3 regions of the Comamonas sp. lk genome follow, and region 2 is predicted to be linked to each of the others. Evidence: predicted binding sites of a transcription regulator. Region 2 holds the regulator's gene; each other region holds the start of a gene.
The links. The regulator FNR, encoded in region 2, switches genes on or off when oxygen is low (the NO sensors DNR and NnrR bind a similar motif). The targets are predictions, from matches to a motif close to TTGATNNNNATCAA.
Positions count from the first base shown of each region.

Region 1 (4,547 bases), 1.2 Mb from region 2:
TGGGCAGATCTATGCCTATCAGCAGTCCGCCATCGCCGTTCAAAAGCGAGCGCATATGCTGCAGCATATGCAGGGCCTGCAAGGTATCAAAGTTGCCTATGGATGAGCCGGGATAGAACAACTCGCGCCGGGCCAGCGGTACATCGGGCGGCAGTTGCCAATCGGCGGTGAAATCGGCGGCCACGGCGCTTGCCTTCAGCTGCGGAAAATCCTGGCCCAGGCGCGCCACCGCCGCCTGCAGAAAATCCCCAGCAATGTCCACGCCCACAAACTGCTGCGGCGCCAGACTGCGGCACAGACGCCGAACTTTTTCGCAGTTGCCCGCGCCCATCTCGATCAACACCTGACAGCCGCTCATGGCCTGCGCCATGGCGCTCTCATACCGGGCCATGATCGCGGCCTCGGTACGCGTGGGGTAATACTCGGGCAGCTGCGTGATCTGCTCAAACAAGGCGCAGCCGCGTGCGTCGTACAGAAATTTGGGTGAGATCTGCGCCTGCTGCTGCATCAGGCCTTGCGCCAGCTCATGGCGCAGCAGGCATGACGCATCGTCCTGATGTCCGGCGCCGTTGGCGGCGACAACTGGCGGCGAGGAAGACGCCAGAGGCAGGGGAATACGCCCGGCACGGGAAAAAAACTCTATGGATGTTGCCTGCCTATCCGATACCAAACGTGATGCCAAACGCATGCTGCCTCTCCTGATGAGTTGATCGCACAAGGCGGCTGTCTGCCAAACCTGGGCCATCACTGCCAAGCCATGATTGCGACCCCGGCACCAAGCCCAAGCCAGCAAAGCACCAGCCTATCGCCGCCAGCGCTGGACAGAAGTAGGACTGAGCCCAGCGATATTTTTCACATCATGAGATATCGGACGTTTGAATGAAGCCGGCATTTGTTGCTAGCCATCTCCAGAGCAAAAAAAATCGGTAGCCGCCAAAGCGGATACCGATCAAATACATACACCCAAGCCAGAGAAATGGCTGCCGCGCAAACAGCAGCCACCCCTTTAGAACGTATTGACGATTTCTACGCAGCCGCGTTGAGGAGATCGTCAACACGTTCTTACACCGCAACCACTTGCGGTGCGTGTTTCAAGGCAGAAAACGCTTCACCTCATCTGCCCTGAAAAACACGGTTTGCCGCTATCAGAAGCGATAGCCCACGCCCACGCCCACCAGCCATGGATCGACCTTGAACTTACCGATTCCGCCGCTGACCTGGGTGTCGATATACACCTTCTTGACGTCGAAGTTCAGCGACCAGTTCTTGTCCAGAGCGTAGTCAAAGCCCAGTTGCAACGCACCGCCAAAGCTGTTTTTCTTGACGCTCAGGGCACCGTCCAGAATGTCCACGTTCGAGAAGCGCGTGTAGTTGATACCGGCACCCACATAAGGCTTGAAAGCGCCGAAGTTGGTGAAGTGGTATTGGGCCAGCAAGGTGGGCGGCAGATGCTTGAGCGAACCGATCTTGCCGCCGTTGAGGCGCACATCATGCTTTTGCGGATAGGTCAGAACCAGCTCGGCAGCGATATTGGGCGTGAAGAAGTAGGACACATCCAGTTCGGGCATCCACTTGTTGTTGATGCTCACGCCCGCAGCACCGGCGGCACCGCCGTTGTCGCTGTCCAGATTCACTGCACGCATACGCACCAGCCAGGGGCTGCTGCCGTCAAAGGATTGGGCAAAAGCAGTACCGGCAGTCAGGGCGCTGGCAGCGGCAGCAATCGCGATCAGAGTCTTTTTCATTGGCTTTTTTCCTTGAAGAAAATCCGGGGAGCGCTGTGCTCCTTCCTTGACATTGATTGAAACAAAGCCCTGCACACTCGGGTTTGTCCCAGGTCAATCCAGCCGGGCTCGCCGCAAAGAAAAAAGCGGGCGTTGCCCTTTGGCTACGCCCGCTTTAGCTGCTGATACAACGCAAAGCGCTGCCAATACTTCGGTGTTAGATATACATTTTTAATGCCCGGTCTTGGCCGGGCGCAGCTTGTGCCAGAGCTCCACGCACACCACTACGGCCGCGCCGATGACGGCGCCCACCAGCACATGCACCAGCACCGCGCCCAGTGCGGCGGCAATTCCGCCCACGGGAGCGATCACGGCCTGCACCCAATGCTCTATCGGTGCCATGCCATGCACCAGCAAGCTGCCGCCCACCATGAACATGGCCGCCGTGCCCACAACGGACAGCCCGCGCATCAACCAGGGAGTGAACGCAATCGTGCCGCGGCCAATCGCTTGCAGGGCCGCGCTTTTCTTGGCCATCAGCCAGCCGCCCACATCATCCATGCGCACAATGCCGGCCACCAGGCCGTAGACAAACACGGTGATGGCCAGCGCCACGGCCACCAGCACGGTGAACTGTTCCCACAGCGGCTTGCTCGCCACCGTGCCCAGGGCAATGGCCATGATTTCGGCCGACAAGATGAAGTCGGTGCGCACCGCACCTGCGATTTTTTCTTTTTCGTACTGCGCCGGGTCCAACTGCTTTTCATGCGCAGCCCGCACCGAAGACGGCGCCACGCCGATCTGCGCCGCCTCGACAGATTCGGCCACTACCTGCTTGGCACCATGCTGTTGCCGTTTGCGAAACAGCTCCAGAATTTTTTCCACGCCTTCAAAGCACAGAAAAGCACCGCCGACCATCAGCAGCGGGATGATCAACCAGGGCGCAAAAGCGCTGATCAGCATGGCCGCCGGCACCAGATAGGCCTTGTTCTTGAGCGAGCCCTTGGCCACCGCCCAGACCACGGGCAGCTCCCGGTTGGCGCTCACGCCCGTGACCTTCTCGGCATTGAGCGCCAGATCGTCGCCCAGCACGCCGGCGGTTTTTTGCATGGCAACCTTGGTCTGGGCCGCCACATCATCCAGGATGGCCGTGCTCTTGCCGGCGGCCGTCTTGGTCATCAAGGCCACGTCGTCGAGCAAGGCTGCAATGTCGTCGAGCAGCATTAAAAGGCCAGCAACTGCCATGCACATTTCTCCGGAGTTGAATCAGCAGCCATCATGAAGGCAAGCCCGGCCCGCAGCTGTTGGATTTTGGGGAAGGTCTTGCACGGCCCCCGCGCTTTGGGCCTGGCACGACCTCGACTGCAACTTGGAAGGTGACTATTTGCTGGTCTTGAAGCCCTGGGTCGCCGCCCAGGCCGCCACATCGTCGCGGCGAATGGCGGCCGCCATCAGTTGGGGAAACGCATCGGGCGTGCAGGCAAACGAAGGCACGCCCAGGGCGGCCAGCTTGGCGGCCAGTTCGGCGTCATAGGCCGGAGCACCCTCGTCGCTCAGCGCCAGCAAGGTGATGAACTGCACGCCGGACTCGACCAGCTCGTTGGCACGGCGCAGCAGGCCAGATTCGACGCCGCCCTCGTACAGGTCCGAGATCAGCACCAGAATGCTGTTGCGCGGCTCGCTGATCAGGCTCTGGCAATAGCCGACGGCGCCGTTGATATCGGTGCCGCCGCCCAGTTGCACGCCAAACAGCACATCGACCGGATCGTCAAGCTTGTCGGTCAGATCCACCACCGCCGTATCGAACACCACCAGCTTGGTGGCCACGGCCGGCAAGCTGGCCATCACCGCACCAAAAATGCTGGAATACACCACCGAGTTGGCCATGGAGCCGCTTTGGTCTATGCACAAAATCACTTCGCGCTGTGGGCGTCTGGCCTTGCGGCCGTAGCCAATCAAAGTCTCGGGGACTATGGTCTGGTACTCAGGCTGCCAGTGGCGCAGATTGGCACGTATGGTGCGATTCCAGTCAATCTCGGCATGGCGCGGGCGGCGGTTGCGCTGGCTGCGGTCCAGCGCCCCGCTGACGGCGCTGCGCATGGGTTCCTCCAGCTTTTTCATCAGCTCATCGACCACCTTGCGCACCACCAGACGGGCCGTGGCCTTGGTGTTTTGCGGGATCACCGAGCCCAGCGAGATCAGATCGGCCACCAGATGCACATCGGGCTGCACGTTCTCCAGCATCTCGGGCTGCAGCAGCAGCTCGCGCAGATTCAGGCGCTCCATGGCATCGCGCTGCATGACCTGCACCACCTGGCTGGGAAAGTACTTGCGGATATCGCCCAGCCAGCGCGACACCGAGGGCGAGGAATTGCCGCGTCCGCCCTTGCGCGACGAGAGCTTGCTGTCTTCCTCATACAGTGCGGCCAGCGCCTGATCCATTTCCTGCAGGCGGCCGCCAACGCCACCGCAGCTGGCATCAGCCGGGCTGCCCAGCACCATGCGCCAGCGTTGCAAGCGGGTGGTGGGCTCCAGCGACTCCTGCGCCGGCTCTTCGTCTTCTTGCGGCATGGCAGCCAAAGCATTGCTTGTTTGATTCATGGTCAGGCCCTGGCAGCAAAAACATCAAAATCAGGAGCATCTTGCGCTGCGTCCACAAGCGCCTGCGGCAGATTCAGCCCCAGCAATTGGCCCAACACGGGCAGAGCCAGCAAGGCACGCTGCTCATCCCAGGGCGGCGGCTCACCGGCCGCCCCCGCAGGCCGCAGCGCCACCACGGCCGCGCCACCGCCTACGGGCGTGCGCTTGGCCTTGTCACCCAGG
Region 1 is NZ_UOOB01000001.1:3,441,875-3,446,421, forward strand. Features, by position in the region: gene egtD (L-histidine N(alpha)-methyltransferase) at 1-508, opposite strand, end outside; gene EAO39_RS15685 (OmpW family outer membrane protein) at 1,146-1,745, opposite strand; gene EAO39_RS15690 (DUF808 domain-containing protein) at 1,956-2,969, opposite strand; gene EAO39_RS15695 (VWA domain-containing protein) at 3,105-4,295, opposite strand; gene EAO39_RS15700 (DUF5682 family protein) at 4,328-4,547, opposite strand, start outside.
Region 1: EAO39_RS15685 (OmpW family outer membrane protein) is a predicted target of FNR. The motif match lies at 1,829-1,842, and genes of this name have one in related genera.

Region 2 (4,547 bases):
GATGCGGGTACCCCATTGCGCACGCACCGCATTGATTCGGGATTGACTCAGGCGCCACAGCCAGGGGCCTCCTAGCAGCCAGAGCCCGCTGCCTATGGCAAACGCAGCCATGGCCAAACCGCCTTGCCATGCGCCGCCGCTGAGTGCGGCTACCAGCACGGCCGAGTAAAGCAAGCCGCAAGGCATCAATGCCCAGAAAAAGCCGGCCGCCAGACGGCCACCGGGCGCGCTGACCCAGGGCTGCACACGCTGCCAGGCAAAACGCCCTGCACTCTCGAGCCATGCCGGCTGCCTGGCCTGCACCATCAAAGCCAGACCCCAGGCCATGACAGCCACATGGGACAGAGCCCACAAGGGCTGCAGCGCCGTGCTTTGATTGGTCAGCCAGGAAAGACTCTCCATGGCCACGGCCGCCGCAGCGCCCAGGGCCGAGTAGCCTGCAATACGCCCTAGATGAAACGACAGAAGCGCCAACCATGGACGGCTTGGCTTGCCGTGAAAGTGCAGCACTTGCGACGGGCCGCCGTCAGTACGGCGGTCGGCCTTGCTGCCAGTGACCGCACTGCAAGGCGCAGCACACATGACAAGACAATGGGACCCACCCACGAGTCCCATGATCAAAGCAGTCCAGAGCAGCGAAATCAACATGCCCTAGATGATCCTGGAAAAACGCGCACGGTTTCGGTCTGCCTGCAAATACCGATCAAACAGCATGGCAACTCCGCGCACAAAGAACCAGCCCAGCGGCGTGACCTTGAAGCCTTCGTCGCTGAGCACCAGCAGCCCGTTGGCCTGCATTTCCTTCAAAGCCTGCAGCTCTGGCGCGAAATACTCCTGAAAGTTCAGCAGCCAGGCCTGCTCCATGGGCTCAAACAGCACCTCGCCCTGGCACATGATGGACATGATGACGGCCCGGCGCAGCATGTCATCACGCGAAAGCGCCAGTCCACGAACCACAGGCAACGTACCTGCATCCAGCGCATCGTAATACTCCTCCAGGGTTTTGGCGTTCTGGCTGTAGCTCGCCCCCACCTTGCCGATGGCCGACACACCCAGCGCAATCAGATCGCAATCGGGTTGCGTGCTATAGCCTTGGAAGTTGCGGTGCAAGCGCCCCTGGCGCTTGGCAATCGCCAGGGAATCATCGGGCAGGGCAAAGTGATCCATGCCCACATAGACATAACCCCCGTCCATAAAGGCATCAATGGCTCCCGAGAGCATATTGAGCTTGTCCTGGCCCATGGGTAAATCCGCAGACTCGATGCGCCGCTGGGGCTTGAACCGCTCGGGCAGGTGGGCATAGGCATACAGGGCGATGCGATCCGGGCGCAGTTCGTTGACCTGGGCCAGCGTGCGCGCAAACGACTGCGGGGTTTGCTTGGGCAGACCGTAAATCAGGTCCACATTGATGGAGGCAAAGCCCAGTTCGCGCGCCTTTTGCACCAGGGCAAAAACCTGCTCGGCAGGTTGTTCACGGTGCACGGCTTTCTGTACCGCGGGGTCGAAATCCTGAACCCCGAAGCTCAGGCGATTGAAGCCCAGCTCCTTGAGCACGGCCAGGCGCTCATTCGTCACGGTGCGCGGATCTACTTCTATCGAGTACTCCCCACCCGCTTCGAGCTTGAAATGCTCACGCATCAAGTCCATAAGCCGGGCCAGTTCGGCATCGGAAAAAAACGTGGGCGTGCCGCCGCCCAGATGCAGCTGGCTGACCGCCTGTCCCTTGCCGCAGTGCTCGGTATGCAAGGCCACTTCACGCGCCAGATAGTCAAGATACTGGGCCGCTTTCTCGTGGTGCTTGGTCACGATCTTGTTGCAGGCACAGTAGTAGCACAGCGACTCGCAAAATGGCACATGCACATACAGCGAAAGCGGCAGCGCCCTCGCTGCGCAGTGGGTCTTGCGTTGCTGGAGCGCCAGGATGTAGTCCTCGGTGCCGAAAGCCTCTACAAAACGGTCGGCTGTTGGAAATGATGTGTAGCGTGGTCCAGGAACATCAAATCGACTCAGTAGCTCGGGCGTAACAGCGGTCATAACGTGAATGTCAGGATGCGCTCACATTGGCGGATGACAGCTTGTTTCCTGATGGGCAGGATTTCTGGCAACTGCAACCGCAATGAACTCGCACACATTGATTGAAGGAATGATTGCAATGTGCCCCAAGCCAAACACATCAGCCTTGATGGATATCAAGAAATGCCAAGGCAACAGCTGCGACAATTTGATCCATCTCATCACTCACCAAGAGGTCACAGATAGTCCAGGCCCACCGGCTTGCACCATCCCTGCTTACCCATGAATCTTCAGACCATCAAAGCAAGCTGCTCCAACTGCAATCTGCGCGAACTGTGCATGCCCATGGGCCTGGACGATGAACAGATGGAGCGTATTGATGAGATCGTGGCGACACGCCGCAAAGTCAAACGCGGTGGTCTGCTGTTTCGCAATGGCGAAGGTTTCACTTCGCTGTATGCCATTCGCACCGGCTTTTTCAAGACCTGCGTCGCCACCGAGGACGGCCGCGATCAGGTGACCGGCTTTCAGATGGCGGGCGAGATCATAGGCCTTGACGGCATCGTCAACGACCACCACACCTGCGACGCGGTGGCACTGGAAGATGCCGAGGTCTGCGTGATGCCGTTTGACAAGCTCGAGCAGCTCTCGCGCGAAGTCACCGCCTTGCAAAATCATGTGCACAAAGTCATGAGCCGCGAGATTGTGCGCGAGCACGGTGTGATGCTGCTGCTGGGCAGCATGCGCGCCGAAGAGCGGTTGGCCGCCTTTGTGCTCAATCTGGTGCAGCGCCTGTCTGCCCGCGGTTTTTCCAAGTCGGAGCTGGTGTTACGAATGACCCGCGAGGAAATCGGCAGCTATCTGGGCCTCAAGCTGGAAACCGTGAGCCGCACCTTCTCCAAGTTTGCCGAAGAAGGCATTGTGGAAGTCAAGCAACGCCATCTGCGCATTCTGGATACGGAGGCGCTCAAGCGCATCGTCAACAGCCAGCAGTGCCACGACTAAGGCACGCCCCACTTCACAATCAAAAAGCCCGCGTCGATGGACGCGGGCTTTCTTCATGGGGCGGCTTACTCAACCAGCGGCTCGGAAGCCATGCCGTGATTGAGCTCCTGCGCGGAGCGCGAAAGCAAGCAGGTGATGTAGCTTGACAACAGGGTCACGCCCCAGAACACAAAGAACGCCAGCGTGCAGACAGCGTTGCGCGACCAGCCCACAGGGCCGATATCGCCGGGATCGACAAAGGCAAAAACTACCATCTCCAGGATTGCCGCCGCCAGAAAAGCCGGCCAGGCAATCCACTTCCAGCGTTGAGCGAGCATGCTGCGTCTCCTTGGGCTGTGTCATCGGTGCAAAACATTTTGCACAAACAGCCATGGAATGCGCCCCCGCAAACCCTTGGATTGCCGCAAACAGCGGGCAAGCCTAGGCAGGTGAAACCCGAATTACTATTTATTTAATAGCTATCAACGCTTCATACATATGGGCTACAGATCGAAAATGCTTTGAATTCACCGAAAAACAAGCATTTAGCGGTCCGTGGGGTGGTCCTTGGCCGGAGTAGCGGCGTGATTGCGGCCCGTCACGGCAGGCGCCAGACTTTTTTGCGACTCTTCCAGGCGCTTGTTGATCTCGATACCGTGCTGGTAGTAATCCGGGTCAATGACGGGATCGGGCGCACTGATGGCGATATAGGCCGTCACAAAGCCGGCCACCACCACGATGGCCGGTCCGGCAACAACCAGCCAGACATGAGGAAACTTCCACCAGGGCTTGCCGTCTTCGGCGTGAACCGGCTTGGCAGCGCGCCCGGCAGGGGCAGAAACAGGACTAGAAGACATGGCAAAACCTCTTTGATCAATCTGCCGCAAGCGCCTGCGAGGCGGCTGCGGCATTCATATTGTTAACGCGGCACCAGAAACACGGCTTTTTCAGACGTGCGCCCTGCACCAGCGGTCACGGCATCCACATTGAAGTACACGGTATGCGAGCCCGGCGCTGCCGATCCATAGGGAATCTGCAGACCCACGGGCACGCCGCGTGTCTCCGCCGGCCCGACCACAACCTCATCTTCAAGCACCACCTCCAGGCCATCCAGTCCCGTGGCCGTGATGCGATAGCGCTGCTCCTGCTCGGTGGCATTCATGATCTGCAAGCGGTAGACATTCTCCAGCTTGCCGCCGGCCACAATGCGCGACAGCGAGGCACGGTCGCGAATCACATTGAGCTTGAGCGGCTCGCGCATGATCAGGCTGCCTATCATGGCCGCGCTCAGACCCAGCAACACCACCGTGTAGATCAGCACCCGCGGCCGGAATACTCTGCGGATGATCTGCGCCTGCTTCCAGGCCCTGGCGATGGCATTTTGCGTGCTCATGCGTATCAGTCCGCGCGCATAGCCCATCTTGTCCATCACGGAGTTGCAGGCATCGATGCACAGCCCGCAACCAATGCACTCGTATTGCAGACCGTTACGGATATCGATACCCACGGGGCAGACCTGTACGCACAGCTTGCAGTCAATGCAGTCGCCC
Region 2 is NZ_UOOB01000001.1:2,244,498-2,249,044, reverse strand. Features, by position in the region: gene EAO39_RS10345 (sulfite exporter TauE/SafE family protein) at 1-648, opposite strand, end outside; gene hemN (oxygen-independent coproporphyrinogen III oxidase) at 652-2,034, opposite strand; gene fnr (fumarate/nitrate reduction transcriptional regulator Fnr) at 2,296-3,018, shown strand; gene EAO39_RS10330 (hypothetical protein) at 3,084-3,335, opposite strand; gene EAO39_RS10325 (FixH family protein) at 3,543-3,854, opposite strand; gene ccoG (cytochrome c oxidase accessory protein CcoG) at 3,917-4,547, opposite strand, start outside.

Region 3 (4,547 bases), 640 kb from region 2:
AGCCTCTACCCTTTTGCCGACAACATCCTGGCCTCCTACCAGGCCAAGGGCGCTACCCGCATCGGCGACGGAGCCTGGATCGGCATGCGGGCCATGCTCATGCCCGGCATCACGATTGGCGAAGGTGCTGTGATCGCGGCCGGCGCCGTCGTTACCCGCGATGTGGCGCCCTATAGCGTGGTAGGCGGCAATCCGGCCCAGCACATCAAATCGCGCTTCAGCGACGATGTGATCGCCCGGTTGCTGGCGCTGAAAATCTATGACTGGCCCGAGGCCGCATTCCAGCTTCTGCAGCCTCTGCTATGCGCTTGCGATATCGCCGCGCTGGAGGCGGCGGCCAGGGATGTTCATTTAATCTGATAGCTGAAAGCGCAGACTGGTCTTGGGCTTTAACCGGATTACGTCTAAAAAATTTAGCCCGACGTTTGGCTGAGCTGCGGCTTACCGCAGCTGGGCACGATAGCGTTTGAGCTCGGCCTGCAGCCAGCTGCTGGCAGGCTCGACCGCCTTGCCGGCACAGCGCACCTCGTAGGCTTTGTGGCTGATGCTGCTCTCGGTGGCAGCACGGGCAATGAAGTCCTCTGCCGACTGCAGCAAGTCTTTTTTCACCAAATAGTCGTATTTTTTCTGCAAATGATCGCGCGCCTGCACCGAGCTATGCCAGCTGCCGTTGCGCTGAAATTCACAGCCCGAGTTCTTCAGATAGTCCTGCAAATGCGCGATTTCCTGCTGGGCCTGGGCCGAGGGAGCTGCCGCCAGCGCCAGTTGCGCCGGGCCGGCGGCCAGAAACAGGGCAAAGCCCGAGACCATCTTAGCGATATTCAGTTGGGGCATCCGGCTTCCTTGCGACTGACAGTCGTGAAATTGACTGCGCCCATGCTAGCAAAGCCAGGGCTACGGCAAGCAGCCCCGGCGACAAGATCAGAACTGGCTCAGCATTTCGTCAAATGTCTCTCTGGCAAAGTCATTGCGCCAGGCTTCGTTCTTGTCTTTGGGCACCATGCTCAGCGGAAACACCCCGCGATAGCTGACGCTGACAGGCGCGGCATACGCAGCTTGCAGTGCCTGCAAATCGCTGCGGCTCTTGGCAACATCGGCGTTGCTGCGCACCAAGCGTTGAATAGCAGCCGCCCAGCTTTCCTGGGTTTTGACCAGGGAGCACTCAAAAGCCACTTGAGCCGTCAACACGCCATTGCTGGCCATGGTCGGTGGCTCGGACGACAAGGCTTTGCACTCGGACTTCTGCCTAGCTTGCTGCACGGTGCTCATCAGGCTTTCCAGCGGTGCTTTCATCTCGTCCCGCATGGCTTGCGGAAACAGCTTCACCGCGATTTCCGTTATTTCGCCGGGGAAGGCCTTGTCCGCCGCTTGCAGCGCTGCCAGGTCGGCATAGTCCGCACTGCGGCCGGAGCGCAGACGGTCGGGGCGCAGATAGTCGTTCAACTGACGAATGGCTTGCTCATCATGGTTGACCAGGGTCTTGATATACAGGTCAGCCGCGGGAATCGGGGACGGCGGCTCGGCCGCCTGCGCTGCGACGGCCAAAGGCAGTGCCAGAAAAGCGAAGGCTTGGTGAATCGTTGGATGCATCTTTTGGATGGGATAACAAGGAGTTGAACACATTCGCTGCGGCACGACAGCAGGCTATGTGCTCTATGGAAAAGGGCGCAAGCTGGGATCGCCCCAAGGAGAAGAGTGCGCAAAGTGCTGCCCAGGCACGGGGCAGACCTAAGCGGCTGGGCAAGCCATCTTAGGCCCTGCCTGCCGTTGCGTTATTAGGGGCACTGAAGCATGTAGACCTTTGCCATAAATCACACAGGTAGAATTGTTCAAGATCAAACACCAAGCTCGCGGCTTGGCCCATGCCTGTCCTGGCAACTGCCTATGCCTGACAGCCCCGGCGCCAAGCCGCCGTTTTTTGCCCATCCCGTTCAGATAAAAAGCCTGCAGCCTTTGCTGCGGTCCATGTTCCACGCCATGCCCTGTCGCTTTTGCGAAAAATCACAGCCTCTCTTGCCCATGCCTAAGCAATGGACAGCTTGCATTGCGCAGACCGGCTTGCACACCCTGGCTGAGGCAGTGCAATGACCCATAGCGCCCTCTACGATCTGGCACCGATGCTGGAGCTGATGGCTTTGGGCCTGGGTCTGGCGCTGGGACCGCTGACCTGGGTGTGGTGGCGCAATCGCGGCACAGGCTCGGGCAAGCGCCTGCAGGCGCTGTGCATTCTGACCCTGTTTCTGACCTTTGACCTGGTGCTGTTCGGTGCCTTCACGCGCCTGACGGATTCCGGCCTGGGTTGCCCCGACTGGCCGGGCTGCTACGGCACATCGAGCCCAATTGCGGCCAGCGCGCAAATTGCGCAGGCGCAGGCCGCCATGCCTACGGGCCCGGTCACGCATGGCAAGGCCTGGGTGGAGATGATTCACCGCTACCTGGCCACCACCGTGGGCGTGCTCATCATCGCCATGACCGTCATGGCATGGCGGCGTGCACGGCAGCTGGGCAGGCAAGCCAGCACAGGCGCCCTGAGTCCCTGGTGGCCGACGGCGGCCCTGGTCTGGGTCTGCATACAAGGTGCTTTTGGCGCGCTGACCGTGACCATGAAGCTGTTCCCGGCCATCGTCACCCTGCATTTGCTGGGCGGCACGGGCTTGCTGGCTTTGCTGTGCATTTCGGCTGCGGCCATGAGTCTGGCAGCACGCCAGCAGGCGCCGGCGCTGATCTCCCGAGGTTTGCGCCTTGGCCTGTGGGCAGCGCTGGCCATTGTGGTGATGCAGGTGGCACTGGGCGGCTGGGTCAGTACCAATTATGCTGTGCTGGCCTGTACCAGCTTTCCCACCTGCCAGGGCAGCTGGTGGCCGGCCATGAATTTTGAACAGGCGCTGCAGATCTGGCGTCCGCTGGGCTTGCTGGCCGATGGCAGTAGCATCGCTTTCGAGGCGCTGACCGCCATCCACTACCTGCACCGCTTGGCGGCCTATGTGGTGGTGGGCGTGTTGGCGGCACTGTGGTGGTGTCTGCGCCTGGTGCCGGCGCTGGCGCTGCAGCGGCGTCTGCTCGGCGGTTTTCTGATTTTGCAGGTGGCAACCGGCTTGTCCAACGTGGTGTTGGACTGGCCTTTGGTTGCCGCCGTGCTGCACACCGGTGGTGCTGCAGCTCTGGTGACGATTGTGGTCTGGTGCCTGACGGTGACCCGTGCGACGCAAACTGCGTCCCAAGCGCCAAGCCCCACGACTGGTGCGGCCCGCTGAAGGCGGCGCACACAAATTGAGAGTGTTTGCATGAGTGCTAGTGATATTTCCCTGACAGAGAGCAGTTCCTCACGCGTGAGCCAGTTTTACGCGCTGACCAAGCCACGCGTGGTGCAACTGATCGTTTTCTGCGCGCTGATTGGCATGGTGTTGGCCGTTCCCGGCTGGCCCACGGGCTCACAGTGGCTCTACATGGGCGTGGCCTGTGTGGGTATCTGGCTGGTAGCCGCTGCGGCTGCGGCCTTCAACTGCCTGGTGGAGCGCCATATCGATGCCAAGATGAAGCGCACCTCCTGGCGCCCTACCGCGCGCGGCGAGCTCTCCAGCCAGCAGGCCCTGGCCTTTTCGGCCATTCTCTGCATGGTGGGCGCAACGATTCTCTGGATCTTCACCAATGCGCTGACCATGTGGCTGACGCTGGCCACGTTTGTGGGCTATGCCGTGATCTACACCGTGGTGCTCAAGCCCGCCACGCCGCAGAACATCGTGATTGGCGGCGCATCCGGCGCCATGCCTCCCGTGCTGGGCTGGGCGGCCATGACGGGCAATGTGGGCCCCGAAGCCCTGATTCTGTTTCTGATCATCTTCCTCTGGACGCCGCCCCATTTCTGGGCTCTGGCCCTTTACCGCGTGGAAGACTATCGCCAGTCCGGCCTGCCCATGCTGCCCGTCACCCACGGCAGCAAGTACACGCGGCTGCAGATTCTGCTCTACACCTTTGTGCTGTTTGCCGCCTGCCTGCTGCCCTTCATCTACGGCATGAGCTCGTGGCTGTATCTGGTGACGGCCATCATCCTGGGCGCCGGCTTTTGCGGTTACGCGATTGCCCTGTACCGCAATTACTCGGATGAGCTGTCGCGCAAGACCTTCCGCTTCTCGCTGATTCACCTGAGCCTGCTGTTTCTGGCTCTGCTGATCGATCACTACATCTGGCTGGGCTGAGCCTGCAGGGGGCCGACCCACATGGAATGAATGGAGCCCCATGTCGCATCGCGTCCCTGAAGATATTTTGCAGCTGGCCCGCCAGGGCGAAAAAGTCCGCGCCATTGCCCTGTTGCGCGAGCAAAACGGCCTGGGTCTAGCCCAAGCCAAGCAGTTGTTGGAAGAGCGGCTGGAAGATGCCCAGGGCAAGCCGAACCCTGCAACACATCAAAGCTTCACGCCTGAGGATGTGATGACAGCCATCGATGCCGCCCTGGCTCGCGGCGAGAAACTGCAGGCCATCAAACTGCTGTGCGACAGCACGGGCCTCGGCCTGCTGGAGGCCAAGCAGCGTATAGAACAGCGCATGGC
Region 3 is NZ_UOOB01000001.1:2,880,312-2,884,858, forward strand. Features, by position in the region: gene EAO39_RS13125 (CatB-related O-acetyltransferase) at 1-360, shown strand, start outside; gene EAO39_RS13130 (DUF5329 domain-containing protein) at 442-834, opposite strand; gene EAO39_RS13135 (hypothetical protein) at 922-1,590, opposite strand; gene EAO39_RS13145 (COX15/CtaA family protein) at 2,085-3,254, shown strand; gene cyoE (heme o synthase) at 3,285-4,196, shown strand; gene EAO39_RS13155 (hypothetical protein) at 4,237-4,547, shown strand, end outside.
Region 3: EAO39_RS13145 (COX15/CtaA family protein) is a predicted target of FNR. The motif match lies at 1,826-1,839, and genes of this name have one in related genera.